3 regions of the Pseudomonas azotoformans genome follow, and region 1 is predicted to be linked to each of the others. Evidence: predicted binding sites of a transcription regulator. Region 1 holds the regulator's gene; each other region holds the start of a gene.
The links. Region 1 encodes FliA, which starts transcription of late flagellar genes. Its sites were predicted from a motif close to CTAAAGTTTNNNNNNNNNNNGCCGNTAA; they were not measured.
Positions count from the first base shown of each region.

Region 2: the regulator FliA is predicted to act here: its motif matches at 1,764-1,791, upstream of AYR47_RS21670 (methyl-accepting chemotaxis protein).
Region 3: the regulator FliA is predicted to act here: its motif matches at 7,115-7,142, upstream of AYR47_RS23290 (methyl-accepting chemotaxis protein).

Region 1 is NZ_CP014546.1:6,266,860-6,276,687, forward strand. It holds gene AYR47_RS28755 (flagellar motor protein) at 1-504, opposite strand, end outside; gene AYR47_RS28760 (protein-glutamate methylesterase/protein-glutamine glutaminase) at 504-1,634, opposite strand; gene AYR47_RS28765 (chemotaxis protein CheA) at 1,683-3,875, opposite strand; gene AYR47_RS28770 (protein phosphatase CheZ) at 3,887-4,675, opposite strand; gene AYR47_RS28775 (chemotaxis response regulator CheY) at 4,694-5,068, opposite strand; gene fliA (RNA polymerase sigma factor FliA) at 5,236-5,976, opposite strand; gene fleN (flagellar synthesis regulator FleN) at 5,973-6,806, opposite strand; gene flhF (flagellar biosynthesis protein FlhF) at 6,912-8,228, opposite strand; gene flhA (flagellar biosynthesis protein FlhA) at 8,241-9,828, opposite strand, start outside.
Region 2 is NZ_CP014546.1:4,713,239-4,723,066, forward strand. It holds gene pnuC (nicotinamide riboside transporter PnuC) at 1-1, opposite strand, end outside; gene AYR47_RS21670 (methyl-accepting chemotaxis protein) at 62-1,696, opposite strand; gene AYR47_RS21675 (undecaprenyl-diphosphate phosphatase) at 1,916-2,746, shown strand; gene AYR47_RS21680 (DUF1294 domain-containing protein) at 2,743-3,126, shown strand; gene AYR47_RS21685 (MmcQ/YjbR family DNA-binding protein) at 3,606-3,962, opposite strand; gene AYR47_RS21690 (LysR substrate-binding domain-containing protein) at 3,959-4,867, opposite strand; gene AYR47_RS21695 (NAD-dependent succinate-semialdehyde dehydrogenase) at 4,927-6,306, opposite strand; gene AYR47_RS21700 (AraC family transcriptional regulator) at 6,465-7,391, shown strand; gene AYR47_RS21705 (FMN-dependent NADH-azoreductase) at 7,511-8,122, shown strand; gene AYR47_RS21710 (alpha/beta hydrolase family protein) at 8,351-9,388, shown strand; gene AYR47_RS21715 (MFS transporter) at 9,382-9,828, opposite strand, start outside.
Region 3 is NZ_CP014546.1:5,079,200-5,089,027, forward strand. It holds gene AYR47_RS23250 (ABC transporter permease) at 1-383, opposite strand, end outside; gene AYR47_RS23255 (ABC transporter substrate-binding protein) at 395-1,594, opposite strand; gene AYR47_RS23260 (ABC transporter ATP-binding protein) at 1,581-2,384, opposite strand; gene AYR47_RS23265 (acyl-CoA dehydrogenase family protein) at 2,381-3,442, opposite strand; partial or broken gene AYR47_RS23270 (carboxymuconolactone decarboxylase family protein) at 3,476-4,037, opposite strand; gene AYR47_RS23275 (AraC family transcriptional regulator) at 4,140-5,045, shown strand; gene AYR47_RS23280 (LysR family transcriptional regulator) at 5,042-5,953, opposite strand; gene AYR47_RS23285 (aldo/keto reductase) at 6,072-7,067, shown strand; gene AYR47_RS23290 (methyl-accepting chemotaxis protein) at 7,200-9,194, shown strand; gene AYR47_RS23295 (SRPBCC family protein) at 9,276-9,734, shown strand.

The sequences.
Region 1 (9,828 bases):
GACGTGGATCAGGCCCATCACCGCACCGATGATGCCGATGGTCGGCGCGTAGCCGCCCATGCTTTCGTAGACTTTGGCGGCGTTGATGTCGCGGCTTTCCTGGGTGTAGAAATCCACTTCAAGGATGCTGCGGATCGCTTCCGGTTCGGCACCATCGACCAGCAATTGCAGGCCTTTGCGTGCGTAGCTGTCGGGTTCCGCATCGGCCACGCCTTCCAGGCCCAGCAGGCCTTCCTTGCGCGCGGTGAGGCTCCAGTTGACCACACGGTCGATGCCACCCGGCAAGTCGACACGCGGCGGAAAAATGATCCAGATAAGGATCTGCATGGCGCGCTTGAACGAGCTCATGGGCGACTGCAACAATGCCGCGCCCACGGTGCCGCCGATCACGATCAACGCGGCCGGACCGTTGGCCAGGGCGCCGAGGTGACCGCCTTCGAGGTAGTTGCCGCCAATGATCGCGACAAACGCCATGATGATACCGATCAGGCTCAAGACATCCATTAGAGGCAGGCCTCCACCAGATGCTTGCCGATGTCGTCCAGGCTGTAGACGGCGTCGGCCAGATCGGCCTTGACGATGGCCATGGGCATGCCATAGATCACGCAGCTGGCTTCGTCCTGGGCCCAGATGGCGCTGCCGCCCTGCTTGAGCAGGCGCGCGCCTTCACGGCCGTCGGCGCCCATGCCGGTGAGCACCACCGCCAGAACTTTGTCGCCGTAGGACTTGGCCGCCGAACCGAAAGTGATATCCACGCACGGCTTGTAGTTCAGGCGCTCATCGCCCGGCAGGATTTTGATCGCGCCACGGCCGTCCACCATCATCTGCTTGCCACCCGGCGCCAGCAACGCCAGGCCCGGACGCAGGATGTCGCCATCCTCGGCTTCCTTGACGCTGATGCGGCACAGCTTGTCCAGGCGCTCGGCGAACGCTTTGGTGAAGGCTGCGGGCATGTGCTGGATCAACACGATCGGCGCCGGGAAGTTGGCCGGCAGTTGGGTCAATACGCGTTGCAGGGCCACCGGGCCGCCGGTGGAGGTGCCGATAGCCACCAGCTTGTAGGCTTTGCGTTTCGGCGCGGGCGAATGGGCAGCCGCAGGCGCAGCGGCGCGAACCGGTGCGACGGCAGGCCGTACAACCGGCGCAGGCGCTGGGCGAGCAAACGATGACGTCGGCGCAGCCGGTGCCGCAACCGGTGCAGGCGTCGGCGCGGGCGCGCTGAACAAGCTGCGACGGTTGCTGCGCGAAATGCTGTGCACTTTCTCGCACAGCAGTTGCTTGACCTTCTCGGGATTGCGCGAGATGTCTTCGAAATTCTTCGGCAGGAAGTCCACCGCACCAGCGTCCAGCGCATCCAGGGTGACCCGGGCGCCTTCGTGCGTCAGCGAGGAGAACATCAATACCGGGGTCGGGCAGCGTTGCATGATATGCCGGACTGCGGTGATGCCATCCATCATCGGCATCTCGTAGTCCATGGTGATCACGTCCGGTTTCAACGCAATGGCTTGATCAATCGCCTCTTTGCCGTTGGTGGCCGTGCCGACCACCTGGATCGTTGGATCGGCGGAAAGAATTTCCGAGACGCGGCGGCGGAAGAAACCCGAATCGTCCACCACCAGGACCTTGACTGCCATAAACACTCCGTTAGGCGGGGCGGGCAATACCGCCCTGCCCCACCAGAATCAAATACGCCGAGCGGCGTAACGCTTGAGCATGCTCGGAACATCGAGAATCAGCGCGATCCGACCGTCACCGGTGATGGTCGCACCCGACATGCCCGGGGTTCCCTGCAGCATTTTGCCCAAAGGCTTGATGACCACTTCTTCCTGGCCCACCAGTTGATCGACCACAAACCCGATGCGCTGGGTGCCCACGGAGAGAATCACCACATGGCCTTCGCGCTGCTCTTCATGCTTGGCCGATGCCACCAGCCAGCGCTTGAGGTAGAACAGGGGCAACGCTTTGTCGCGCACAATCACCACTTCCTGGCCGTCCACCACGTTGGTGCGCGACAGGTCGAGGTGGAATATCTCGTTGACGTTGACCAGCGGGAAGGCGAACGCCTGGTTGCCCAGCATCACCATCAGGGTCGGCATGATCGCCAAGGTCAACGGCACCTTGATGACGATCTTCGAGCCCTGGCCCTTGGTCGAGTAGATGTTGATCGAGCCATTGAGCTGGCTGATCTTGGTCTTCACCACGTCCATGCCGACGCCACGGCCGGACACGTCGGAAATCTCGGTCTTGGTCGAGAAGCCCGGGGCAAAGATCAGGTTGTAGCACTCGGTGTCGGTCAGGCGGTCGGCGGCGTCCTTGTCCATCACTCCACGCTTGACCGCGATGTTGCGCAGGATGGTCGGGTCCATGCCTTTACCGTCGTCAGTGATCGACAGCAGGATATGGTCGCCTTCTTGCTCCGCCGCCAGGATCACTTTGCCGCCACGGGACTTGCCCGAGGCTTCGCGTTCTTCCGGGGTTTCCACGCCGTGGTCAACGGCGTTGCGCACCAAGTGGACCAGCGGGTCGGCCAGGGCCTCGACAAGGTTCTTGTCGAGGTCGGTTTCTTCACCCACCAGTTCCAGGTTGATTTCTTTCTTCAGCTGACGCGCCAGGTCGCGGACCAGGCGTGGGAAGCGGCCGAAGACTTTCTTGATCGGCTGCATCCGCGTTTTCATCACGGCGGTCTGCAGGTCGGCTGTCACCACGTCGAGGTTCGACACGGCCTTTTGCATGGCTTCATCGCCGCTGCTCAGGCCCAGGCGCACCAGGCGGTTACGCACCAGTACCAGTTCGCCGACCATGTTCATGATGTCGTCCAGGCGTGCGGTATCAACCCGTACGGTGGTTTCGGCTTCACTGGCAGGCTTCTCGGCAACCGGAGCGGCGGCGGCGCGTGCCGGAGCAGGCGCTGCTACAGGCGCTGGCTTGGCGGCCGGAGCCGGCGCAGCGGCTTTGGCGGCAACCGGTGCAGCCGTGGCCACCGCTGCGGCCGGGGCCACTTCGCTGAACTTGCCCTTACCGTGCAATTCATCCAGCAGCGATTCGAACTCGTGATCGGAGATCAAACCATCGCCAGCCGGTGCTGCACTGGCAGCGGCAGGCGCTGCGGCCGTGGCGGCGACTTCCGGCAAGGCGTCGGCCACGAAGGTGCCCTTGCCGTGCAGTTGGTCGAGCAACGCTTCGAATTCGTCGTCGGTAATGTCGGTGCTGGCTTTAGCAGCAGGCGCCTCGGGCGCAGCGGCCGGTGCCACAGCGTCGGCCGCGAACTGGCCTTTGCCGTGCAACTGGTCGAGCAGGGATTCGAACTCAGCGTCGGTGATGTCTTCGCTGGTTGGCGCAGCGACAGGCGCCTTTGGCGCTTCTGCCTCGGCCTTCACGGCACTGAGGGAGTTGAGCAGCTGTTCGAACTCGCTGTCGGTCACATCCGGTTCGGCTTCGGCCACAGGCTCGGGCGCCGCCTCGACCACAGGCGCAGCCGAGGTGTCGGCCGGTTCCGCCAGGCGCGCCAGGGCGGCCAGCAGTTCCGGGGTGGCGGCAGTGATCGGTGCACGGTCGCGCACCTCGCTGAACATGCCGTTGACCGCATCCAGTGCTTCGAGAATCACGTCCATCAATTCCGAATCAACGTGACGCTCACCCTTGCGCAGGATGTCGAACACGTTTTCGGCGATGTGGCAGCACTCCACCAGCTCATGGAGCTGGAGGAAGCCGGCGCCCCCTTTTACAGTGTGAAAACCGCGAAAAATTGCATTGAGCAGGTTCGCATCATCCGGTCGGCTTTCCAGCTCGACCAGTTGCTCGGACAACTGCTCTAAAATTTCGCCGGCCTCTACAAGGAAATCCTGAAGGATTTCTTCATCGGCGCCGAAGCTCATGTGGGTGCTCCTTAGAAGCCTAAACTGGATAACAGGTCATCGACATCATCTTGACCCGATACAACGTCTTCACGTTTATCGGCATGAATCTGCGGACCTTCACCCTTGGCGAGATGTTTTTGTGGATCTTTTTCCGAGAGGATCGCTTCGCGGTCATGTTCAATGCCGGCAAAACGGTCTACCTGGCCTGCCATCAGCACTAATTTGAGCAAGTTGCTTTCCACTTCGGTGACCAACTGGGTCACACGCTTGATCACCTGACCGGTGAGGTCCTGGTAATCCTGGGCGAGCAGAATGTCGTTGAGGTTGCTGGAAACCGTGCGGTTTTCCTGCTCGCTGCGTGACAAGAACCCTTCGACCCGACGCGCCAATTCACGAAACTCTTCAGCGCCCACTTCGCGGCGCATGAAACGGCCCCAGTCGTTGCTCAGGGCCTGGGCTTCGTTGGCCATGCCGTTGACCAGGGGCGTGGCGTTTTCCACCAGGTCCATGGTGCGGTTGGCCGCCGCCTCAGTCAGCCTGACCACATAGGACAGGCGCTCGGTGGCATCGGTGATCTGCGAGATTTCCTCGGCCTGGGGCATATGCGGGTCAATCTGGAAATTGACGATCGCACTGTGCAGCTCGCGTGTGAGCTTGCCCACTTCCTGGTACAGGCCGCGGTCACGGGTCTGGTTGAGCTCATGGATTAACTGCACCGCGTCGCCGAACTGGCCTTTTTCAAGGCTGTCGACCAATTGGTGAGCATGCTTTTTCAGGGTCGACTCAAAGTCTCCCTGTGACGTTTCTTTATGCTCCATAGCTCCCCCGCGATGGCATTAGCCGTGGATGCGTTCGAAGATTTTCTCGATCTTCTCTTTCAAGGCCAATGCAGTGAATGGCTTGACCACGTAACCGTTTACCCCGGCTTGGGCGGCTTCGATGATCTGCTCACGCTTGGCTTCGGCGGTCACCATCAACACAGGCAGGCTGCGCAGTTTTTCGTCGGCGCGCACGTGGCGCAGCAAGTCGATACCGGTCATGCCCGGCATGTTCCAGTCCGTTACCAGAAAGTCGATGCTCCCGCTGTTGAGGATCGGAATCGCCGTAATGCCGTCATCCGCCTCGACCGTGTTAGTGAACCCAAGGTCACGCAACAGGTTTTTTATGATCCGCCGCATCGTTGAGAAGTCATCAACGATGAGGATTTTCATGTTCTTGTCCAATTCGACCTCCAAGCAGTCTTAAACGCGCCCAGCACCTGGACGCGCCATTTCAATCAACAGGCATTACACAAAAAGGACTGCCGGGGCACCACGGGTCGAACCCGCAAAGGCTGGTTGCCCTCGCGGTCTCGTCTGCAGTGTCCCCACACTGCCTGTCAGCGCGCTCGCCACTCTCCCAAACGCCCCCGCAAGCGGGCTGCGCACTGGCTGTGCAACTGGCTGACCCGCGACTCGCTGACCCCCAGGACCTCACCGATTTCCTTGAGGTTCAGCTCTTCGTCGTAGTACAGCGCCAACACCAGCCGCTCACGCTCCGGCAAATTGGCAATCGCGTCCGCCAACGCCCCCTGGAAACGCTCATCTTCCAGGTCACGCGATGGCTCCATATGAGCGCTCGCGCCGTCCTCGTGCAGCCCTTCGTGTTCGCCGTCCTGCAACAGGTCGTCGAAACTGAACAGGCGGCTGCCCAAGGTATCGTTCAAAATCCCGTAGTAATCGTCGAGACTCAATTGGAGTTCGGCCGCAACTTCGTGATCTTTAGCGTCGCGACCGGTTTTTGCTTCAATTGCCCGAATTGCGTCACTGACCATGCGTGTATTGCGATGCACCGAACGCGGCGCCCAATCACCTTTACGCACTTCATCGAGCATCGCGCCACGGATACGGATACCCGCATACGTCTCGAAACTCGCACCCTTGCTCGCGTCGTACTTGGTCGACACTTCGAGCAGGCCGATCATGCCCGCCTGGATCAGGTCTTCGACCTGGACGCTGGCGGGTAGGCGTGCCAGCAAGTGATAGGCGATACGCTTGACCAAGGGCGCGTAGCGCTCGATCAACTCGCCCTGACTGTCACGGGCAGACTTCTTGTACGCGTTGTAGCCAGTCGCTGTCATAGCACGGGTCCTGCGCTCGTCTGATGCACCAATCGCTCGACGAAAAACTCCAGATGCCCCCGAGGGTTGGCAGGCAACGGCCAGGTATCGACCTTCTGGGCAATAGCCTTGAACGCCAATGCGCATTTGGAACGAGGGAACGCTTCGTAGACTGCACGCTGCTTTTGCACAGCCTTGCGCACACACTCGTCGTAGGGAACTGCGCCGACGTATTGTAAGGCGACATCGAGGAAGCGATCCGTGACCTTGGTCAACTTGGCGAACAGGTTGCGCCCTTCCTGCGGGCTCTGGGCCATGTTGGCCAGGACGCGGAAGCGGTTCATGCCGTAGTCACGGTTAAGCAGTTTGATCAGGGCGTAGGCGTCGGTGATCGAGGTGGGTTCATCGCAGACCACCAGCAACACTTCCTGCGCGGCGCGCACGAAGCTGACCACGGACTCGCCGATCCCGGCGGCGGTGTCGATCACCAGCACGTCGAGGTTGTCGCCGATATCACTGAACGCCTGGATCAGGCCGGCATGCTGCGCCGGGCTCAGGTGCACCATGCTCTGGGTGCCGGAGGCGGCCGGCACGATACGGATGCCACCGGGCCCCTGCAGCAGCACATCGCGCAGCTCACAGCGGCCTTCGATCACATCGGCAAGCGTATGTTTGGGCGTCAGCCCCAGCAGAACGTCGACGTTCGCCAGCCCCAGGTCAGCATCCAGCAGCATGACGCGACGGCCAAGCTCTGCCAGGGCCAGGGACAAATTCACTGACACGTTAGTTTTCCCGACGCCACCTTTGCCGCCGGTCACCGCGATCACCTGTACGGGATGCATGCTGCCCATTTTATTTCTTTACCTTGTCTTGCTTAGACGCAGGCTACATGGCTTGGCCGCGTGAATCGCTTGCAGACCATCGATGTAGATACATTTCACGGTGTTCATCCTGCCTCAACCCACCCGTTTTGCCGGGTTGTGGTAGAGGTCGGCGAACATATCGGCCATCGCTTCCTCGCTAGGCTCTTCTTGCATTTGCACGCTGACTGCACGGCTGACCAACTGATGACGGCGCGGCAGATGCAGATCATCCGGAATCCGCGGCCCGTCGGTCAGGTAGGCGACCGGCAGTTCATGACTGATGGCCAGGCTCAGCACCTCGCCCAGGCTCGCGGTTTCATCGAGCTTGGTGAGGATGCAACCGGCCAGGCCGCAGCGTTTGTAGCTGTGGTATGCAGCGGTAAGAACCTGTTTCTGGCTGGTGGTTGCAAGCACCAGGTAATTTTTCGACTTGATGCCACGCCCGGCCAGGCTTTCCAGTTGCATGCGCAATGCCGGGTCGCTGGCTTGCAGGCCGGCGGTGTCGATCAAGACCACGCGTTTGCGCAGCAGCGGGTCGAGGGCGTTGGCCAGGGACTGGCCCGGGTCTACATGGGTCACCGACACATTGAGAATGCGGCCCAACGTCTTGAGCTGTTCCTGGGCACCAATACGGTAGCTGTCCATGCTCACCAGCGCGATATTCTGCGCGCCGTATTTGAGGACGTAGCGGGCCGCGAGCTTGGCCAGGGTGGTGGTCTTGCCCATGCCGGCAGGGCCGACCATGGCAATCACACCGCCTTCTTCCAGGGGTTCGATTTCCGGGGTGACGATCATCCGCGCCAGGTGGGCCAGCAACATGCGCCAGGCCTGGCGAGGTTCTTCGATTTCGGTGGTCAGCGCCAGCAGGTCGCGGGACAACGGGCCGGACAGGCCGATGCGTTGCAGGCGACGCCACAGGTTGGCTTGTTGCGGCTTGCTGCCTTGCAGCTGGTTCCACGCCAGCGAGCCCAACTGCACTTCCAGCAGTTCACGCAGGCCGTTGAGTTCAAAACGCATCGAATCGAACACCCGCTGGTCAACCGCAGGCGCCGGAGCAGGCGCAGCAGGACGCGGCGGTTCTTTGAAGGTCGGCTCGACCAGCGGCTCGGCAGCGGTCAGCGGCAAGCCGGCGAACAACTGGCGATTGGTGGTGGCATCGCTGTCGCCGCGCATGCTCAGTTCAGCCTGGGCCGAGACAATGCGCGAAGCGGTCTTGCGCAGCTCGTCTTCGAGCTCCATGTTCGGCACACGCGGCGCCAAGGCCTGGGGGGTGTAATCCAGGGCAGCCGTCAGCTCGACACCGCCGGCAATACGACGGTTTCCGATAATCGCGGCGTCGGCGCCCAGCTCATCACGCACCAGTTTCATGGCCTGACGCATATCGGCGGCGAAAAAACGCTTCACTTGCATAACCCACTACCCTCAGCCGTTGGGCCCTACTGTCGCGACGATAGTCACTTGCTTGTTGTCAGGAATTTCCTGATAAGCCAAAACGTGCAAATTCGGTACTGCCAGGCGTCCAAACCGCGACAACATCGCCCGGACGGGGCCTGCCACCAGCAGAATCACCGGTTGGCCCTGCATTTCCTGGCGCTGTGCGGCGTCGATCAACGAGCGCTGCAGCTTCTCAGCCATGCTTGGCTCCAGCAGAACGCCCTCTTCCTGGCCTTGTCCTGCCTTCTGAATACTATTGAGCAATATTTGTTCCAACCTTGGCTCCAAGGTGATCACAGGCAGCTCGGAGTCAAGCCCTACAATGCTTTGGACGATTGCGCGCGACAATCCGACGCGCACCGCGGCCACCAGGGCGGCAGTATCTTGACTCTTGGCGGCATTGTTGGCGATGGCCTCGGCAATGCTGCGGATATCGCGGACCGGCACCTGTTCGGCCAGCAGTGCCTGCAACACCTTGAGCAATTGCGACAGTGACAGAATGCCCGGCACCAGTTCTTCGGCGAGTTTTGGCGACGCTTTGGCCAGCAACCCCATCAATTGCTGGACTTCCTCGTGGCCAATCAGCTCGTGGGAGTGCTTGTACAGGATCTGGTTGAGGTGCGTCGCGACCACGGTGCTGGCGTCCACCACCGTGTAGCCGAGGGATTGTGCCTGGCTGCGCTGGCTGATTTCGATCCATACCGCGTCCAGGCCAAAAGCCGGATCTTTGGCGGTGATGCCGTTGAGGCTGCCGAACACCTGCCCAGGGTTGATCGCCAGTTCGCGGTCCGGGTAGATCTCGGCTTCGGCCAGGATCACGCCCATCAGGGTCAGGCGGTAGGCACTCGGCGCCAGGTCGAGGTTGTCGCGGATGTGCACGGTGGGCATCAAGAAGCCCAGGTCCTGGGACAGTTTCTTGCGCACGCCCTTGATCCGCGCGAGCAGTTGGCCGCCCTGGTTGCGGTCCACCAGTGGGATCAGGCGGTAGCCGACTTCCAGGCCGATCATGTCGATTGGGGTAACGTCATCCCAGCCAAGCTCCTTGGTTTCCTGGGCGCGGGCCGGGGATGGCAGCAGTTCCTGCTGGCGTGCGATTTCCTGCTGGGCAATCACTTTGACCTGGTTCTGCTTCTTCCAGAACAGGTACGCAGCACCGCCAGCCAGGGCCGCCATGCTCAGGAATGACACGTGCGGCATGCCCGGCACGATACCCATGATCGCCATGATGCCCGCCGCTACGGCCAGCGCCTTGGGCGAAGCGAACATCTGCCGGCTGATCTGCTTGCCCATGTCCTCGGAGCCCGAAGCACGGGTCACCATGATGGCCGCCGCTGTTGATAACAACAGTGATGGCAATTGCGCCACTAAACCGTCACCGATGGTCAGCAAGGCGTAGACCTTGCCCGCATCGCCAAAGGTCATGCCGTGCTGGAAGATACCCACGGCCATGCCGCCAATGAGGTTGATGAACAGGATCAACAAGCCGGCGATGGCGTCACCGCGCACGAATTTGCTGGCACCGTCCATGGAACCGTAGAACTCGGCTTCCTGGGCCACTTCCAGGCGGCGCGACTTG
Region 2 (9,828 bases), 1.6 Mb from region 1:
TGGAGGTTCCTTGGGAGAGTGGAAGAGGGCGGTGATTGTAAACAAATCACCGCCGTTTCGCTCAGACCTTGAATTGGCGCAGCAGGCCGTCGAGCTGTTCGCTCAGGCCGCGCAAGTGCGCACTCGCCACACTCGACTGTTCCGCCGCCAGTGCGGTGCTGTGGGACAAGCCGGCGGCCTGGGTGACATTCTGGTTGATGTCTTCCACCACGTGGGCCTGTTGCAGGGTGGCGCTGGCAATCGAGGCGTTGAGGCCATTGAGGTTGCGCAGCGCCTGGCCGATGGCAGTCAGGCTGGCACCGGCTTGGCCGGCTTGTTCAATAGTCAGTTGCGAGGCGCTGTGGCTGTCGCTGATCACCTTGACCGCCGCTTCCGAGTGGCCTTGCAGGCGTTCGATCATGCCCTGGATTTCGGCGGTGGATTTTTGCGTGCGCTGGGCCAGCAGCCGCACTTCATCGGCCACCACGGCGAAGCCACGCCCTTGTTCGCCGGCGCGGGCTGCTTCAATCGCCGCGTTAAGCGCCAACAGGTTGGTCTGGTCGGCAATCGAACGGATCACTTCAAGTACGCTGCCGATCTGGGTACTTTCCGCAGACAGGGTGCGGATCACTTCCACTGCCTGGCTGATGGTGCCGGAGAGCTGGTCAATCTGCTGCAGGCTGCCGTCGATATTCACCTGGCCTTGTTGGGCCTGGGCTTGGGCGTCGCGCATTTCGCTGGCGGCGTGTTCGGCGTTCTTGGCCACGTCCTGCACGCCGTAGGTGACTTCGTTGATGGCGGTGGCCACCAATTCCATCTGCTGGGATTGTTGCTGGCTGCGGTCATGGGCCTGGGTCGCGTTGCTGCCCAGTTCCTGTGAGGACTGGCCCAGGGCATTGGCGCACACCTGCAATTGGCCCACTACTTGGCGCAGCTTGGCGGTGAAGCTGTTGAAGTGCCGGGACAGCTGGGTGACTTCGTCCTGGCCGTGGGTGTCGAGGCTACGGGTCAGGTCGCTTTCACCGCTGGCGATGTTGCCCATGGCGTTCACTGCGTCCTGTAACGGTCGCACAATGCTGCGGGCGATCAGCGAGACCAGCAGCGCCATCACCACGGCGATACCCAGGCCGATGAACGAGGCTTTCCAGACCTGGCCGCTGAACTCAGCCTGCACATCGTCCACGTACACGCCGGAACCGATGATCCAGCCCCAGGGTTGGAACAGTTGGATATACGACGTCTTGGCCACCGGCGCTTCGGCGCCCGGTTTCGGCCAGCGATAGTTGACGATGCCGGCGCCCTTGGCCTTGGCCAGGATCACGAATTCGTTGAACACGGCAAAACCGTCGGGGTCGCGGATGGCCGAAAGGTTCTGGCCGTCGAGCTTGGGGTTGGCCGGGTGCATGATCATCACGGGCGTGAGGTCATTGATCCAGAAGTAGTCGTCATGGTCGTAGCGCAAGCCACGCACCGCGCTCAAGGCTTGCTTCTGGGCGGCTTCGCGAGTCATCACGCCGGTGGTTTCGAGGCCGTGATAAAACGTCAGGATCCCGCTGGCGGTCTGCACCACGTGTTGGGTTTGCTGGCGCTTGGCCTGGTACAGGTCGTCATGAATCTGCTTGAGCATCAGCAAACCCAAGGCCAGCAGCATCAGCACGGCGACTATCAGGATCAGCCACAGGCGCCGGCTGATCGACATATTGCGCAAACTGTTCATCGTCCTGTCACTCCGTGCTTTTTATAATTGTGGGTGCCGCATCGACTTTTCCGCCTTGTCTGATAGGCTTTCGGCCTGTATTCGGAAAACCTGAGTACTGTCTGATTTTTCACAAGATTTTTGCAGGTCGGGGTTGAAACTCAACACCGCGTCTTGTCGTCAGTGAACCATTAAAAAGATTAACGAGGCTTGCCATAGAGCAAGACCTTTGGGGGAAGCATGGATTTTTGGACCGCCATACAGGCATTGATTCTTGGCGTTGTGGAGGGGCTGACCGAGTTCCTGCCGATTTCCAGCACCGGCCACCAGATCATCGTCGCCGACTTGCTCGACTTTACCGGCGACCGCTTCAACGCGTTCAACATCATTATCCAGCTGGGCGCGATCCTGGCGGTGGTGTGGGAGTTTCGCGGCAAGATTTTCGAAGTGGTCAGCGGCCTGCCGACCCAGCGCAAGGCCCAGCGATTTACCGTCAACCTGCTGATCGCCTTCCTGCCGGCGGTGGTGCTGGGGGTGATTTTTGCCGACCTGATTCACCACTACTTGTTCAACCCGATCACCGTGGCCACGGCGCTGGTGATCGGCGGCGTGATCATGTTATGGGCCGAGCGCCGCGAGCATGAAGTGCACGCTGAAACCGTGGATGACATCACCTGGAAAGACGCGCTCAAGGTCGGCCTGGCCCAGTGCCTGGCGATGATCCCAGGGACCTCGCGTTCCGGCTCGACCATCATTGGTGGCTTGCTGTTCGGGCTGTCGCGAAAGACTGCCACCGAGTTCTCGTTCTTCCTGGCGATGCCGACCATGGTCGGTGCGGCGGTCTATTCGGGCTACAAGTACCGTGACCTGTTCCAGCCGGCGGACTTGCCGGTGTTTGCCATCGGCTTTGTGACCTCGTTCATCTTCGCGATGATCGCGGTGAAGGGCCTGCTCAGGTTCATCGCCAGCCACAGCTATGCCGTGTTTGCCTGGTATCGCATTGCGTTCGGCTTGCTGATCCTGGCGACCTGGCAGTTCGGCTGGATCGACTGGGCGGCCGCCAAGGCATGATGATCCAGCATCCCCGTCTGAAAGCGGCGATCTTCGTGCTGTTATGCGCAGCGCCGCTGCTGGGTTCGGTGCTGGTATGGCAGCGCGGCGAGACTGTGATTCCGCTGGCGGCCTATGGCGTGGTCAGCGTGATCGCGTTCTTCCTGTACTGGAGCGACAAACGCAAGGCGCGCACTGACAGCTGGCGCACTCCGGAAAACATCTTGCACGCCGTGGAACTGGCGGGCGGCTGGCCGGGGGCGTTGATTGCCCAGCAGGTGTTCCGGCACAAGACGCGCAAGGTGTCTTACCAGGTGTTGTTTTGGGTGATTGTGTTGTTGCATGAGGTGTTCTGGCTGGATCAGCTGTTCCTCGGTGGCACCTTGCTCTCAGTGCTCTAGACCTGTGGCGAGGGAGCTTGCTCCCGTGGCGGCCTGCTGGTCGACCGAGCTGTATCAGGTGTAAGCCGATCAAAATGTGGGAGCGGGCTTGCCCGCGAAGGCTATGTGTCAGGGGCTAGAGCTCTGAGACCGGAGTACATATCCATTTCTGCGATAACGGCTGATATGGGGTCCGCCCTTACGGCGGGTCACTTTTGGAAGAGTCCGAATGCGGCCCAGCCAAAAGTAACCAAAAACGCTTCGCCCCACCACTCGGCACCTCGCCTAGGCTCGGTGTGCCCGAACGAAGGCTTGAATCCGTGGGCCGCCGCGATGGGCCATCCTTGGCCCAGCGCGGCTAACCCGGCGTCCTGCCGGGTTACCCACGGATTCAAGCCTGCGTTCGGCCAGCGCGGTTTACGGGGCGCCTCAGATCAAGATCAAGATCAAGATCAAAAGCAGAGCAACCGATAGTCACTTAGATACCTAGGTGCTTTGCGTCAATCGTCCAGCAACAACCCAATCTGCGTGCGCTTGGGCAACTTGCTGACGACAAGCTGGTGCGAACGCCGCACCAACCCACGCAACTCCTCAGCACCCAGCGGGTAGGGCGTATTCATGATGATCCACTGCGCCCGCGCCAGATACGGCGCCGGGTGAATGCCTGGGCGGTCCACATGGCCGAGGAACAATTCCTTGTCGACCTTGAACGCCAACGACTCACCCCTTAGGTTCTGCAGCGCGAACATCTTGTTGCCGGCAATCGAAAACACACGTACGCCGCCCCATTTGTAATCCTCCCGCGCGCCCGGCAGGCTCAGGCAGAAGGCGGCGACTTGTTCTTCGGTCATCCTCATAGCAGGCGGTCTCCGCAACCTTTGAAACCTTCTTCCAGGTAGTCGATCCAGGCACGAATGGCCGGCAACACGCCGCGACGATGCGGGTACACCGCTTGCAACCAGCCGCCAGGCAAGGACCACTCCGGCAGCAGTTGCACCAACCGGCCGCTGGCCAATTCCTCTTCGCAATACATCATCGGCAGCACGGTAAAGCCCAGCCCCATGATGGCGCTGGCCTTGCGCACGATGAAATCGTCGATCCCCAGCCGGGCTTCCATCGCCAGGTCGTGAGTGTTGCCCTGGGGGTCGAGGATGCGTTGATGCACCAGGCGATCCGCCTCCAGTGCACCGAGGATCGGTAGCTGCTTGAGATCCTCAAGGGTCGCGACCTGACGGCCGTGCATCAGCGCGGGGCTGGCCACCAGCACGGTCTGGGCCTGACGCAGGCGCTTGGTCACCAACAGCGGATCCTCATCGCCCAGCTCGCGTACGCGCAGAGCGACATCGATACCCTCGGCGACCAGGTCGACACGGCGGTTGACCAGGGTCATCTCCAATTGCACCTGGGGATGAGCCGCCAGAAATCCAGCCACCAGTTCCGGCAGGATGTGCTGGGCCATGCCCACCGGGCAACTGACGCGCAGCCGTCCACGGGGCTCGCTGGACATGCTGGCCACCGCCTCATCGGCCATTTCCGCCTCCAGCAGCATCGCCTGACAATGCCGCAGGTAGCGCTCGCCGACGGCAGTGAGGGTGAGTTGGCGCGTAGTGCGTTGCAGCAGGCGTGCGCCGAGGCGTTCTTCCAGCTCGGCGATACGCCGCGACAGCCGCGACTTGGGAATCCCCAGCAGCCGGCCGGCGGCAGCGAAGCCACCGGCTTCCACGACTTTAGCGAAATAGTAGAGGTCGTTGAGGTCTTGCATGGGCAACCTATTGTCCTGTCAGTGGGACGAACTATCCGCGTCTGACGAGGGCAAATCCACTACAAATGTGCGCCAGCCATCAACACGTACTTCACGTGCACATACTCCTCGATCCCGTAATAGCTGCCTTCACGGCCATAACCGGACTGCTTGATGCCGCCAAACGGCACGGAAGCAGTGCCCACTGATCCGGAGTTGAGGATCACCATGCCGGCCTCCAACTGGCGCGACAGGCGCAACGACCGTCCCAGAGCGCTGGTGTAGGCGTAGGCCACCAGGCCGAATTCGGTCTGGTTGGCGCGGGCGATGACTTCGGCTTCATCCTTGAACGAATAGAGAGCGAACACCGGCCCGAAGATTTCCTCGGTCGCCAGGGGAGAATCGTCCTGCAAGCCGGTCAATACCGTCGGCTCGTAGAACAGGCCACCTTTGGCGTGGGGCTGGCCGCCCATCAATACCTTGGCCCCGGCGGCCTTGGCGTTTTCCACCAGTCGCGCCACCTTGTCGAAGCCCAGTTGATTGACCATGGGGCCGACCACAAAGCCTTCACGCAAGCCCTGGTCCACTTCGATCTCGGCCACGGCGTGCTTCAAACGCTTGATGAAGTCCTCGAGGATGCTGTGTTGCACGAAGATGCGGTTCGGCGAGATGCACACCTGGCCCGAGTTGCGCAGTTTTGCACTGACCAGTCCTTTCACCGCTTCGTCGAGGTTGGCGTCCTGGAACACGATAAACGGCGCGTTGCCGCCCAGTTCCAGGGTCATTTTCTTGATGCTCGCTGCGCACTGTGCGGCAAGCAATTTACCGACGCCGGTGGAGCCGGTGAACGAGATTTTGCGGATGCGTGGGTCGCCGGTCAGGATCTGGCCAATTTCTTTCGGGTCGCCCACCACCACTTCCAGGACGCCTGCCTCGATCCCGGCCTTGCGCGCGTATTCCAGCAACTTGAGGGCTGTGAGCGGGGTGTCTTCTGCGGGCTTGATCACCATGGTGCAGCCAGCCGCCAGCGCTGTGGCGACCTTGCGGGTGATCATCATGAACGGGAAGTTCCACGGGGTGATGGCGGCGACCGGGCCGATGGCTTCCTTGGTGACCGTCACGTTGGCATTGCGGTCGTGAGTGGGAATGGTGTCGCCGTACACGCGCTTGGCCTCCTCGGCGTACCACTCGATAAAGCCCAGGCCGTAGTCGATTTCACCGCGGGCTTCGCTCAGGCATTTGCCGTTTTCGCGGCAGAGCAGTTCGGCGAAGGTTTCCTTGTCGGCTTTTACCGCGTCGTGCCAGCGGCGCAGGATGTCGCTGCGTTCCTTGGCAAGCTTGGAAGACCAGTCAGGGAAGGCGGCGCAGGTGCGGTCGACGGCAGCCTTGACCTCGTTTGCGGTGTGCTTGGCGACACGGCCGATTTCTTCACCGGTGGCAGGGTTGTAGACGATAAGCATGGGGGAGTCTCCGAGGGCTGAAAGTGCTGTTTCAGGCTACGCAAATGCGGGATTTGAGCGAATATCCATTCCAATGTGCTGATTGCCTATTCCTATAAGTCCGTAGCCTCGTCGTGGATTGCGCGTTAACGTGGCGTTTTACGCAAAGGCCCGAAAACATGGACCGAACAGGCAGAATCATCGAGCTGATGGGCACCTTGGCGCCTGTGGAAGGCTATAACCTGAGCGCACTGGATGACGTGCGTTTCCTGCGCTCCAATCGCCCATTGCATCGGGTCCCGGTGCTGTACGACCCCGGCATCGTGATCGTCTGCCAGGGGCAGAAACGTGGTTACCTGGGGGATGAGGTGTATTTGTATGACGCCCAGCACTACCTGGTGGTGTCGGTGCCGGTGCCTTTCACCATGGAGACCGACGCCAGTGAGGCCGAGCCGATGCTGGCGGTGTACCTGCGCCTGGATTTCACCCTCGCGGCGCAGCTGATGGTGGCGCTGGACGACTTCCCCGCATTGATCGAGGCCCAGCCACGGGGCATGTATTCGTCACCCATGGATGATCGGCTCAGTGAATCATTGCTGCGCTTTCTGCAAGTGATGAGCGTGCCGATGGATGCGCAGATTCTGGGGCCGGCGCTGATGCGCGAGATCTATTATCGAATCCTGACGGGCGAGCAGGGTGGCTCGATGCGCGCAGCCCTGAATCGCCAGGGGCAGTTCGGCAAGGTGGCGAGGGCGATTCGTAAGATCCATGGCTGTTATCACCAGCATCTGGACGTGGAAGCGCTGGCGCGGGAAGCGATGATGAGTGTGCCAAGCTTTCACGCGCATTTTCGCACTGTCACCGACACCTCGCCGATGCAGTACCTCAAGTCAACGCGTTTGCATCAGGCACGCCTGTTGATGCTGCGTAGCGATATCACCGCCGCCACGGCCAGTGCTCAAGTCGGTTACGAAAGCGCCTCGCAATTCAGCCGCGAGTTCAAACGTTTCTTCGGGCGCACGCCCCAGGCAGAAATCCAGTGGATGAAGCGCACCTATGCGTTGCCCGCACCGACGTCAGCGTCGATCTATGTGTCGTCGCACTGAGCATTGTCCTGCCAGCAGGACAAACAGTCGCATTTCAGCCGTCTAATCGTTTATTCGAATCATCTGTAGGATCAACCCCACTTGATCGCCCCGTCGCGATCCTCACTTGGAGATCCCGCATGAAACTGTTGCATATCGATTCCAGCATCCTCGGCGACAACTCGGCGTCCCGTCAGCTCAGCGCTGGTGTGGTCAAGGCTTGGCAAGCGGCTGAGCCAGGCGTGGAAGTGACCTACCGTGACGTGGCTGCCGAAGGCTTCAACCACTTCTCCGGCGCGACCCTGGGCGCCCTGGGCACTCCGGCTGATCAGCGCAATGCTGCGCAACAGCACGAAGCAGAACTCAGCGCCAAGACCCTGGCAGAATTCCTCGCCGCTGACGCGGTGGTGATCGCTGCGCCGATGTACAACTTCACCATCCCGACTCAACTGAAAGCCTGGATCGACCGCATTGCCGTCGCCGGTCAGACGTTCCGCTACACCGAAGCCGGTCCGGAAGGCCTGTGCGGCAACAAGAAAGTCATCGTTGTGTCGACCTCGGGCGGCCTGCATGTCGGCCAGGCGACCGGTGTGGCCCATGAAGATTATCTGAAAGTGCTGCTGGGCTTCCTCGGCATCACCGACATCGAATTCGTCCGCGCCCATGGCCTGGCGTACGGTGATGAGTTCCGCAGCAAGTCCTTGAGCGACGCCAACGTACTCATCAACGAACAATTGTTCGCGGCTGCGTAAAGCTTAGGTAAAACCGTGCCTTTCCTCGTTTCATTCTGAAGCGGGACGTCTAAACTCTGTATTCTGATCGCCTCAAAACGACCGGACTACGGAGTTTTTTCGTTTACCCGCTGTCATTACTTTGGCCCAGGTTATGCACGCATGGGTTTATCACCCGGTCGAGCGCCTTGAACCATGGACTTTTCAACCCGACATGCCGGTTTTTATGCAGCAAAGGTGGACATCCTCATGATGCGTCTTTGTGCTGTTATGGTTCTTTCCCTGCTCGGTGGCCTGGTTTCAGTGCACGCCGCGCCTGCGCCGCACCCGCATTGGAGCGTGGGCTTCCATCGCATGACCTTCCTGGATCCGCTGGATTTGCAGCCGATGAAGGCCATCGCTTTTTATCCCTCCACTGGGCTTGAGCACAGCACGCCGCTGGGCGCCTATCGCGTTGCCGCCACGGAAGATTCCAAGATTGCCATCGGCCGCTTCCCGATGCTGATGCTGTCCCACGGCAACACCGGCACGCCGCTGGCCTTGCATGACCTGGCCACTTCGCTGGCGCGTAAAGGCTTCGTGGTGGTGGCGGTGTTGCATCCTGGCGACAACTACAAGGACCACAGCCGCCTGGGCACGGTGAGTAACCTGTATGGCCGGCCGATCCAGATTTCCGAAGCGATCACGGCCACCTTGGGCGACCCGATGCTGTCGCCCTTCGTCAATGTCGATCAAGTCGGTGTGATCGGTTATTCAGCGGGCGGTGAAACCGCGTTGATCCTGGCCGGTGCCAAGCCGGACTTCGACCGCCTGCGTCGCTACTGCCAGGAGCGTCCGGAAGACCGCGACGCCTGCACCACCAAGGGCGAATTGGTAGTGGACCGCGACGACCTGCAGCCGCAATCCGACCCGCGTATTCATGCGTTGATGTTGATGGCGCCGTTGAGCTTGATGTTTGGCCGTCACACCCTGGCCGACGTGCATGTGCCAGTTCTGCTCTACAGCGGTGACGGTGACAAGCTGGTGGCCGTGGACAAGAACGCTGCGGCGCTGGCGCGCAAGTTGCCGGAACCGCCGGACTTCAAGCTGTTGGCCGGGGCAGGGCACTTTGTGTTCATGGCGCCGTGTGACAGTGATCAGTTGGCGGCCATGCCGGCGATCTGCACCGATGCCGACGGCGTCGACCGCGAAGGGATTCACCGTGACCTGATTTCCGAGGCGGGGCGTTTTTTCAGCCACACCCTCGGCCAAGCCACCCGCGCCGGGATGCAGACGGCTGATCAGTAAGCGCGACGCTTGAGCAGAACGGTCACGCCCAAGGCAGTTACCGACAACAGCGCGGCGCAGAAGAAGATCCAGCCATAGCCGAGGTTCAGTGCCACGGCGCCCATCAACGGCCCGGCAATCGCCAGGGCCAAGTCAAAGAACACCGCATAAGCACTCAGGCCCGCGCCACGGCTGCTGTTGGGCACCTGCTTGATGGCTTCCACGCCGAGTGCCGGGTACACCAGCGACAAGCCAAAGCCGGTCAGCCCTGCGCCAATCAATGCCACGCCCGTCGACGGCGCCAGCCAGAGCAACGTCAGGCCCAGGGTCTCGATGGTCATGCAGGCAATGGCGGCACGAAAGCCGCCAAACCGACTGATCGCAGAGATAAACACCAGCCGCGACAAGATAAAACACACGCCAAACACCGTCAGGCAGTACGCCGCACCGGCCCAGCCACG
Region 3 (9,828 bases), 1.2 Mb from region 1:
AACGCCAGCAGGAAATAGATCGGCTGGTCCCCTACCCCCATCAGCATCACCACGATGGGCATCCACGACAGCGGCGAGATCATGCGCAGGAACTGAAAGGCCGGCGTGGTCGCCGCATCCAGCGTGCGCGAACGGCCCACCAGCAGCCCCAACGGAACGCCGACCAACAAGGCCAGGAACAACCCGACAAAGATGCGCTTCAGGCTCACCGCAATATGCACATACAGCTCACCGCGTCCCAGCAATTCCCACAGGCTACCGAAGGTGGCGGCCAGGGAAAAACGCGCAGACAATCCATCCGTCGCGCCAAACACCTTCACCCCCAGCCACCAAAGCAACAGCAACCCCGCCAAGCCACTCAACCCGAGCAACCAGCCCGGGATTTCACGGTTGTTCAAACGCCGATCTCCTCATGCCGCGCATAGCCGTCCGGCAAGCCAAAGGTCTTCATGCCGCCCACGGCCTCGATGGCATTGCGCACGAAACGGTCGTCCACCAGGTCCTTGGCGACGAACGCCGGGTCGAGGTCAGCGAGGAATTTCTTGTCGCCCTCGATCAAGGTGTCTTTCAGGCGCCGCACCAGTTCCTCGGTGTAGCTGGGGAATGGGTAAGGCTGGAAGTCGATGCGGTGTTCATCCCAATTCCCGTGCTGGATCGCACCGTCTGCCAGGTAGGCGGCACGGTCGGCGGCAGCCGGCGCCAACACCTTGCTCAATACCGGCTCGGCATGCGGGGTGTAGCGGTTCGGGCCGTCCTTGGACAGCAGCTTCACCGCTTCTTCGCGGTTGTCGCGGGTCCAGACCTGCGCCTTGACGATGGCGTTCACCACCTTCTGCGACCACTCCGGGCGATTGATCAGGTCGTGTTCGTGCATGAACACCACGCAGCACGCGTGGTTGCGCCACACGTCGCCGGTAAAGCGCTGCACGCGGCCAACCTTGAGGTTTTCCGCCAGGGCATTGAACGGCTCAGCGACGATGTAACCGTCGATGCGCTGGCTGGCCAGGGCCGGTGGCATGTCCGAAGGTGGCAACACGATCAGGTTGACCTCATTGGCCGCAATCGCACTGCCCGCCGCCCGCGCCACTGGCGTGAGGCCGTTGTCACGGAACAGTTGCTGCACCACCACGTTATGGATCGAGTACCAGAACGGAATCGCCACTGATTTGCCGCCCAGTTGCTTCACATCGGTGATGCCCGGCGCCACGGTCAGGCCGGAGCCGCCCACATGGTTCCACGCCACCACCTTGGCCGGCACCTTGCTGCCATAACGTGCCCACACGGTCATCGGCGACAGCAGGTGAATCACATTGACCTGGCCCGAGATAAACGCCTCGATCACCTGCGCCCAACTGCGCAGCAACACCGGGCGTTCGGCCTTGATGCCTTCGGCTTCGAACAGGCCGTTGTTGTGCGCCACCAGCAGCGGCGTGGCGTCGGTTATCGGCAGGTAGCCGATGCGTACCGGTGCATCCGGCTCGCTGGCGGCGCGGGCTTGCAAGCTGCTGAGCAGCGGCAAGGCACCGGCGGCGCTGAGTACGGCGGAAAGTTTGAGAAAGTCGCGGCGCGAATGGGTCAGGTCATCCAGGCACATGGGCAGGCTCCAGCAGATCAAGGGGGTTGGTTTGAGGGCGGCTCGCCTGCCGTAGGGTTTTAAGGATGTCGATACGCAGCGCGCCGATGGCTTCCACCTGTTCTTCGCGGGGTTGCGGCAGGTCGATCAGCCATTCGCCCAACGTCCGCGCCGGGCGGTTACCCAGTAGCAGGATGCGGTCGGACAGCAGCAGCGCTTCGTCAATGTCATGGGTGATCAGCACTGCCGCCGAGCCTTGCTCGCGGTTGACCTTGAGCAACAGGTGCTGCATATCGGCGCGGGTTACTTCGTCCAGGGCGCCGAAGGGTTCATCCAGCAACAGCACCTGGGGCTGGCGTGCCAGGCAGCGGGCCAATGCCGTGCGCTGGGCCATGCCGCCGGACAACTGCGCCGGGAAGTGCTGCCCCGCATGCTCCAGGCCGACGGCGGCGATGGCATGGTCGACGCGCTGGCGGCGCTCGTCAGCGCTCAGATGGGGTTGCCGGGCGAAATCCAGGCCGAAGGCAACGTTCTTATCCAGGTTCAGCCAGGGCAGCAGGCTCGGGTCCTGGAAGGCTACCGCCACGCGTGGATGAGGACCGTTCAACGGCTCGCCCAGCACGCGCACACTGCCGCCCTGCGGTGCCTGCAAACCGGCGAGGACGCGCAACAGGCTGGACTTGCCCACCCCGCTGGGACCGAGGATCGACACCACTTCACCGGGTTGCAAGTGCAGGTCGAAGTGCTGCAACACCGGCCCGCTGGCATAGCCCAGGCAAATCCCCTGGGCACTCAATACGGCCGCTGTCATAGGTTGGCCTGCCGCTGCAGTTCGGTACGCAATTGCACCAGGCTTGGCGTCACGATCGGCACAAACGCCGATTCACGCCAACGTCGTGCGAAACCACTGCCGTGGGCGGTGAGATAAGCCTTGCCGCCGCTGGCCTGCAACTCCAGCTGCACGGCGCTGGCGGCGGTCTCCGCCAGGGCGATGCGCAGCTTGAACAACGGCACCGGTTCGGCGGCAAAACGCCCTGCCAACAGGCCACTTTTCAAGTCGTTGACCAAATGGTCCAGGGTCACGCGCAGGGTTTCCAACTCTTCGCGCAGCACCGTGCGGGTCGCGCCCAGGTGGTTGGCGACTTCCGCCAGGGAACGACGCGCCAACCCGATGGACATCCCGCACTGCAGGCCCAGGAACGCCGGGCGCACCGCCGGCAGGAATTTGCGCGCGTCTTCGTGCAGCAGCCAGTCGCGACTCAGCTCCACGCGTTCCAGATCCAGGGCCGCCGTATTGCTTGACTGCAAGCCGAGCAATTCCAGGTCGCGAGAACGCTGCAAACCCGCCACCGAGTCCGGAATCGCCAGGATAAACGGCGCACCACCGCCCGCGTGCTCAATGGCCGCTGCCGCGACAAAACCGTTCTTGCGCAGGTTGGTCACCCAGTGCAGGCGGCCGTTGAGGGTCCAGCCTTCGTTGGACGGTTCGGCGCTGATCTGCAGCGACTCGATGCCCGACAAGAACTTCATCGCGTTGGACAGCCCCGTCGCCCCCGCCAGCTTGCCGCTGAGCAAATCGGGCAGCAGCTGTTCACGCAGCCGCGCATTGGGACTCTGCAGCAGATACTCGATAAACGAGCGCTGGCCCCAGCACACGAATGCCGCCGCCAGGGAATGGCTGGCAACGTTGGCGATGGCCTCTACGGCGCCCGCCACGTCACTGCCCAGGCCGCCCAGATGAGTCGGCACGCCGATGCGTAATACGTTGGCCTCTGCCAGCCGTGGCAGCACTTCCTGTGGATCGCAACTGCCCACGTCCAAGGCTTGCGCCTGGATGTCGAGCCAACGGCTCAAGATGGGGTCAAGCATTCCTGTTTCTCCTTTACAGCAGGTGGGCCAACTTCAACTTGCGGGCTTTTCCCAACGGTATTGCGCCAGCTCCGGGTTCAGTGGAGTACGAGCAAACACGTTAGCGAAGTTGCACAAGGTTGCCAGGCTGACGCCCAGAATCACTTCCAGGGCCTGGCCTTCGGTGTAACCGGCGGCGCGGAATGCGTCATAGCCCGCATCGCTCACATCACCCCGGGTGGCGATCACTTCGCGGGTGAAGGCCGCCAGGGTTTCATAACGGGCATCGGGCAGCTCGCCACGTTGACGCAGGGCTTCGATGACGCTTTCCGGCAACTTGGCTTTGTTACGCGCGACGGCGGTGTGGCCGGCCACGCAGAAATCGCAACCGTGAGTGGTGGCGGCAATCAGTTGCACCACTTCGCGGTCGGGCCAGGCCCAGTTCAGATTTGGCGTTCAAAGCGGAGACGGTGATGTAGGTTTCCAACGCGGCGGGCGCATTGGCCAGCACTGCCAGTAGATTGGGAATGAAGCCCGAGCCTTTCAGTGCGTTTTCCAGCAAAGGCTTGGCCGCTTCCGGCGCAGTTTCAGGGGTGAGCAAGGGTACACGGGACATGGAGGGGTCTCCTGATGAGTTCGTGTACCCAGTCTGTTGGTTATAAAAAATCGCCTCAATAGTCTAAAGTAGCGATTACTTGCTCTTGAGTCTTTCCATTAGATGAATTCGTCCAGTGCACTTGTCGATTGGTTATTAGACAGCCTCGAACTCGACACCAGCCTGTTCCATGTGGGTCGTTATTGCGGCGACTGGCATGCGAGCACCCATGGCCTGGCGAGCGCGAGTTTTCACCTGATTGTGCAGGGCCAGTGCTGGCTGCATATCGACGGCGACGCCACGCCTCATCGCCTCGATAACGGCGATGCGGTGTTCCTGCTGCGCGACCTGGAATATCGCCTCTCCGGCGAGCCCACGGCGGTGGGTGCGCAGGAATGCCCGCGTGTGCCAATGGTGCCCCTGGAAAGCGCCGCCCACGATGGCGTCGGCCTGGTGTGCGGGTTCTTTCACTTCCAGTCCGGTCTGTCGGCGATGATCGTCGACACCCTGCCCGCGTGGATCATCCTGCGGGCGGGCGATCCCTCACTGACTGCCGCGCGCAACCTGTTCGAACTGATCCTGCAAGAATGCCAGCGCCTGCCTGCGCCCTCTTCGGCCTTGCTTGAACGGCTTTGCCACTTGCTGTTTCTGTATGTACTGCGCCAACAGGTGCTGGACAACAGCGAACTGGGCGGCCTGGCGGCACTGGGTCGGCAGCCGGCGTTTGCCGGTTTGCTGGAACAGCTGATCGCGCACCCGGCCGATGCCTGGACCCTGGAAAGCATGGCCGCTTGCACCGGGCTGTCGCGTTCGGCGTTTTTCAAGCGCTTCAATGAACTGTGCGGGCAGTCACCGGGGCAAGTGCTGCTGATGATGCGCATACGCCATGCCTGCCAGTTGTTCAAGCAGGACCAGACGGTGGCGGATGTCGCGCTGGCCGTGGGTTATCAGTCGGTGGCGGCGTTTACCCGGGCGTTTCACAAGGTGACGGGGCAGCAGCCTGGGGCCTATCGCAAGGCACAGGCTTAGCGGCGCAAGCCGGTGCCGGGAGCGGCGCAGAGTTCGACCAGCCAGTCCACAAACACGCGTACGCGCTGGGACAGTTGGCGGTGCGGAGGATACAGCGCCGTCAAGGCCATGGACGGCACGCCAAACCGGGGCAGCACTTCCACCAGCGTGCCTTGGGCCAGTCGCTGCCTGGCGTGATAGTACGGCGCCTGGATCAACCCATAGCCCGCTTCGCAAGCGCAGAAGTAGCCGTCGGCGCTGTTGACCGCGACCACCTTTGGCAGGTTGAGCGTACGCAACTGGGAGGCGAGTAGAAACTCCAAGCCAAACCGTTTGCCGCTGGCGGCCGAGACGTATTCGACCATCTGATGGTGGGCCAAGTCGTCGAGCGTTTCGGGCACCCCCATACGCTCAAGGTAAGCGGGGCTGGCCAGGGTGATTTGATCCATCATCGCCAGCGGCCGCGCCACCAGCGAATCATCCAGCGCGAGGCCACCGCGCAGCACACAATCGACGCCTTCACGGATCAGGTCAACCGGCCGGTCATTCAAGCCGATTTCCAATTCAATCTGCGGATACAGTGCGGTGAACGTGGGCAGTGCGGGTATCACCAGAAAACGGCCGATGCCCGACGGCATATCAATGCTCAACGTGCCGCGTGGGTTCTGCCGACTGGCGGAAAACACCGCTTCAGTTTCCTCAAGGTCCGACAGCAATTGCACGCAGCGCTGGTAATACGCAGCGCCATCCAATGTAGGGCTGACCTGCCGCGTGGTGCGTTGCAACAGTTGCACGCCAAGGTGCGCCTCCAACTGCTTGATCAGTACGGTCACCGAGGCGCGGGGCAGTTGCAGGCTGTCGGCGGCCTTGGCAAAGCCCCGCAGTTCGACGATCCGGGTGAACACGCGCATCGCGTTGAAACGGTCCAAGCGTCGGCTCCTTGAGCTGATTATTTAGAAATACCGAATAGTGTTAGTGCTTTTAGCCGGTTTATCCCGATTTTGTCGAGCGTGACAATGCAGGCCTTCCCAACCAGGAGCTCTCCCCATGCACACTCGTCCACTCGGTAACAACGGCCCACTCGTCTCCGCCATCGGCCTCGGCTGCATGGGCATGAGCGATTTCTACACGCCCGGCAGCGACACCCGGGAAGCCACCGCGACCCTGCACCGCGCGCTGGAACTTGGTATCAACTTTCTGGATACCGCCGACATCTACGGCCCGCATACCAATGAAGCACTGATCGGCAAAGCCATTGCCGGCAAACGCGACCAGGTGTTCCTGGCCAGCAAGTTCGGCATCGTGCGCGACCCGGCCAACCCGGCGCTGCGTGGCGTCAACGGGCGTCCCGAGTACATCCGCAAGGCGATTGACGGCACGCTGCAACGCCTCGGCGTGGACACCCTGGACCTGTATTACCAGCATCGTATCGACCCGCAGGTTGCCATCGAAGAAACCGTCGGCGCCATGGCCGAGTTGGTGCAACAGGGCAAGGTGCGTTATCTGGGCTTGAGCGAAGCGTCCGCCGCCACCCTGGAGCGTGCCCACAAGGTGCATCCGATCAGCGCCCTGCAAAGCGAATATTCGCTGTGGAGCCGTGATCAGGAACACAACGGCTGTCTTGCCGCCTGCCAGCGCCTCGGCATTGCCTTTGTACCTTATAGCCCTCTGGGGCGGGGCTTCCTGACCGGCGCCCTGCAAAGCCCGGATGACTTCAGTGCAGATGACTATCGCCGCTTCAGCCCGCGGTTCCAGGGGGAGAACTTCGGCAAAAACCTGGAACTGGTGAAGCAGGTGCAGGCACTGGCCGCCGACAAAGACGTGAGCGCCGGGCAACTCGCACTGGCCTGGGTGTTGGCGCAAGGTAACTTCATCATTCCGATTCCTGGCACCAAGCAGCGCAAGTACTTGGAAGAGAATGTGGCCGCCCTCGCGATCCACCTCAACCCGGCCGAATTGGCGGCGCTGGAAGCGATCTTCCCCGTCGAAGCAACCGCCGGCCTGCGTTACCCGGAAGCAGTGATGGCCATGCTGGATATCTAAGCCAAGGAGCGCCCTCAACGGGCGCTTTTTTTCTTGTACGATCGTACCTAAAGCTCCTCCTCGCCAAGCCGATATCCCGACGAAGCTCTAACAATGCCACGTCGGTCATAAACGCTTCGTAAGGACGACCCCATGCCCCCACTGCGCTCCATCCAAGCCCGCTATACCCTGTTCCTGGTGCTGTTCGTCCTGGTGTTATTTGTGTTGACCGTAGTGGGTATCGGCCAGTTAGTCGCGCCCACGTTGCGTCACACCGAAGAACAGGTGGTGCTCAACCGCATCGCCGAGGTGGCGGAACAGATCCAGGGCGAGCTAAACAAGGTTCAGTCCCAGCAACGCAGCATCACCCAGACGGTCCCGTTGCTCGACAGCGATGCCATCGACAAGGTCCTGCCTGGCCTGGTCGACCAGTATGGCGAGCTGAAAGTCTTCGGCGGCGGGATCTGGCCGTTGCCCAACCAGCGCACACCGGGGCGTAACAAGCACAGCACGTTCTGGCACCGCGATGCCTCGGGCAAACTGGCCGTCAACACCTTCTGGAACAGCGACCCTGCGCCCAACTATTACGACCAGAGCTGGTACAAAGGCGGCCTGGCCTCCCCGCGTGGGCAATGCGCTTGGGCCGCCGCCTATAAGGACGACGCCAGCCAGGAGCCGCGCACCAATTGCGCCATGGCGATCCAGCGCGACGGCGTGCCCTACGGCGTCGCCACCATCGACGTGACCCTGGGTTTCTTCAATGACCTGGTGGCCAGCAAAGAAAAAGACATCGGCGGGCAAATGCTGATCGTCGAGGGCGACGGCAAGATCATCAGCAACAGTTCGCGGATCAGTGGTCCGGTGGTGTTGAAAAACATCAGCGAACTTGCCGGAACCTCGGCGTTTGCTGCCCAAATCAGCAAGGCCCTGGTTAATCGAGACCAAGCGCTGCAACGCGGCGAATTCGACAACCAGGGCGTGGCCAGCACCTTCTATATGCGCCCGATCGCAGGCACACCGTGGTTCCTCGCCACCGCCCTGCCCACCTCTCTGATCACCGCCCAACGCGATGACGTACTCGGCACCCTGGCCCTGCTGCAAATCCCCATGGTGTTGTTGCTGGTGCTGCTCGCGGTGTATGCGATCCGCCAATTGGTGCAGCGCATGAAGTCACTCAAAGCCAATATCGACGCACTGTCTGCCGGCGATGCCGACCTGACGCGACGCATCACCATCCGTGCCGAAGACGAGTTGGGCGCGATTGGCCATTCGGTGAACCGTTTTATCGTCTACCTGCAGAACATGATCGGTGAAGTGACCCAGGCCACCGGCGCCATGTCGTCGAGCCTGGAGCAACTGCAGCGGACCTCGGCGCACACCAACCAGATCCTGGTGCGGCATGCCTCGGAGACCGATCAGACGGTCACCGCCATCACCGAAATGAGCTCCACCGCCGACACCGTTGCGCAAAACGCCGCCGAAACCGCCGCATTCACCCAGCGCGCCAATGAGCATGCCGATCGTTCCCGCGTGGTGGTGGGCGAAGCCTCCACCAGTGTCAGCGCCTTGATCGGCGAAGTGTCCAGCGCCACCCACAGCGTGGAAAACATGCGCCAGGACGCCGCACGCATCACCGAAACCCTTGGCGTAATCGGTGCGATTGCCGGCCAGACCAACCTGCTCGCCCTCAACGCGGCAATTGAAGCCGCACGCGCCGGCGAGCAAGGCCGGGGCTTTGCGGTGGTGGCCGATGAAGTGCGTGCGCTGGCGGCACGCACCCAGGCCAGCACCTCGCAGATCAACGACATGCTCACGCGCTTGACCGCTGGCGTCAGTTCCTCGGTGGCCGCCATGGAAAACACCCAGGCCAGTTGCCAGTCGGCGGCGGATGCCACGGCACGGGTAAACACCGGCCTGGATGAAATGGCCGGTTCGGTTAGCCATATCAACAACCTCAGCACCCAGATCGCCACAGCGGCCGAGCAGCAGAGCGCGGTGACCGAGGAGATCAACCGCAGCATGGTGCAGATCCGACAAATGGTCGAAGAGCTGGTACAGAGCGGCCATGCCACTGAAACCAATACCCAAAGCCTGCTGGAGGCGAATGGCCGGGTGATCGCGTTGATGGGTCGATTCAAGGTGCAGTGATAAACGGCTGAAACACTCCCGTGCAATGTGCGGGAGTGGGACTATTCTGACAGTTCCTAGTCGCAACACAGGAGGTGTGCCATGCGAGCTGCCGAGCAGTCGGTCCGTTTGGAGCGGATCAGTCAGGAACGCTTTATCCGAGCGCCTATCGAAGCCGTCTACGACTATGTGACCCAACCGGATCGCTGGCACGAATGGCATCCCACGTCCCTCAGTGCCGACACCGGCACCACCGGTTCACTGCCTGCCGGTGCACGGTTTACCGAGTTCATCGACCTGCTGGGGGTGCGTGTCCCCATGAGTTACCGCGTGCAGATCGCCCGGCGCCCTGGCGAATTCAAGACGGTGTTCACCTCCCTGGCCGTGGATGGCTCCATTCACTACTTCCTGCTGCCCCATCAGGGCGGCACGCTGTTCAAGCGGGTGCTGACCTACGAAACCGAGCTGCAACTGGCCACTTTACATGAGCGCATGATCGAGTTGTCGACCATTGCCCTGGACCAGTTGAAACATCGCCTGGAAAACCCACCCTTCGTATAATTTGGAAACATTCCCAACCGGTAGGAGCTGGCTTGCCCGCGATGACGGCGTCATGATCGCCGCCATCCCGACGGCCCTCTCCTACACGCGAGTT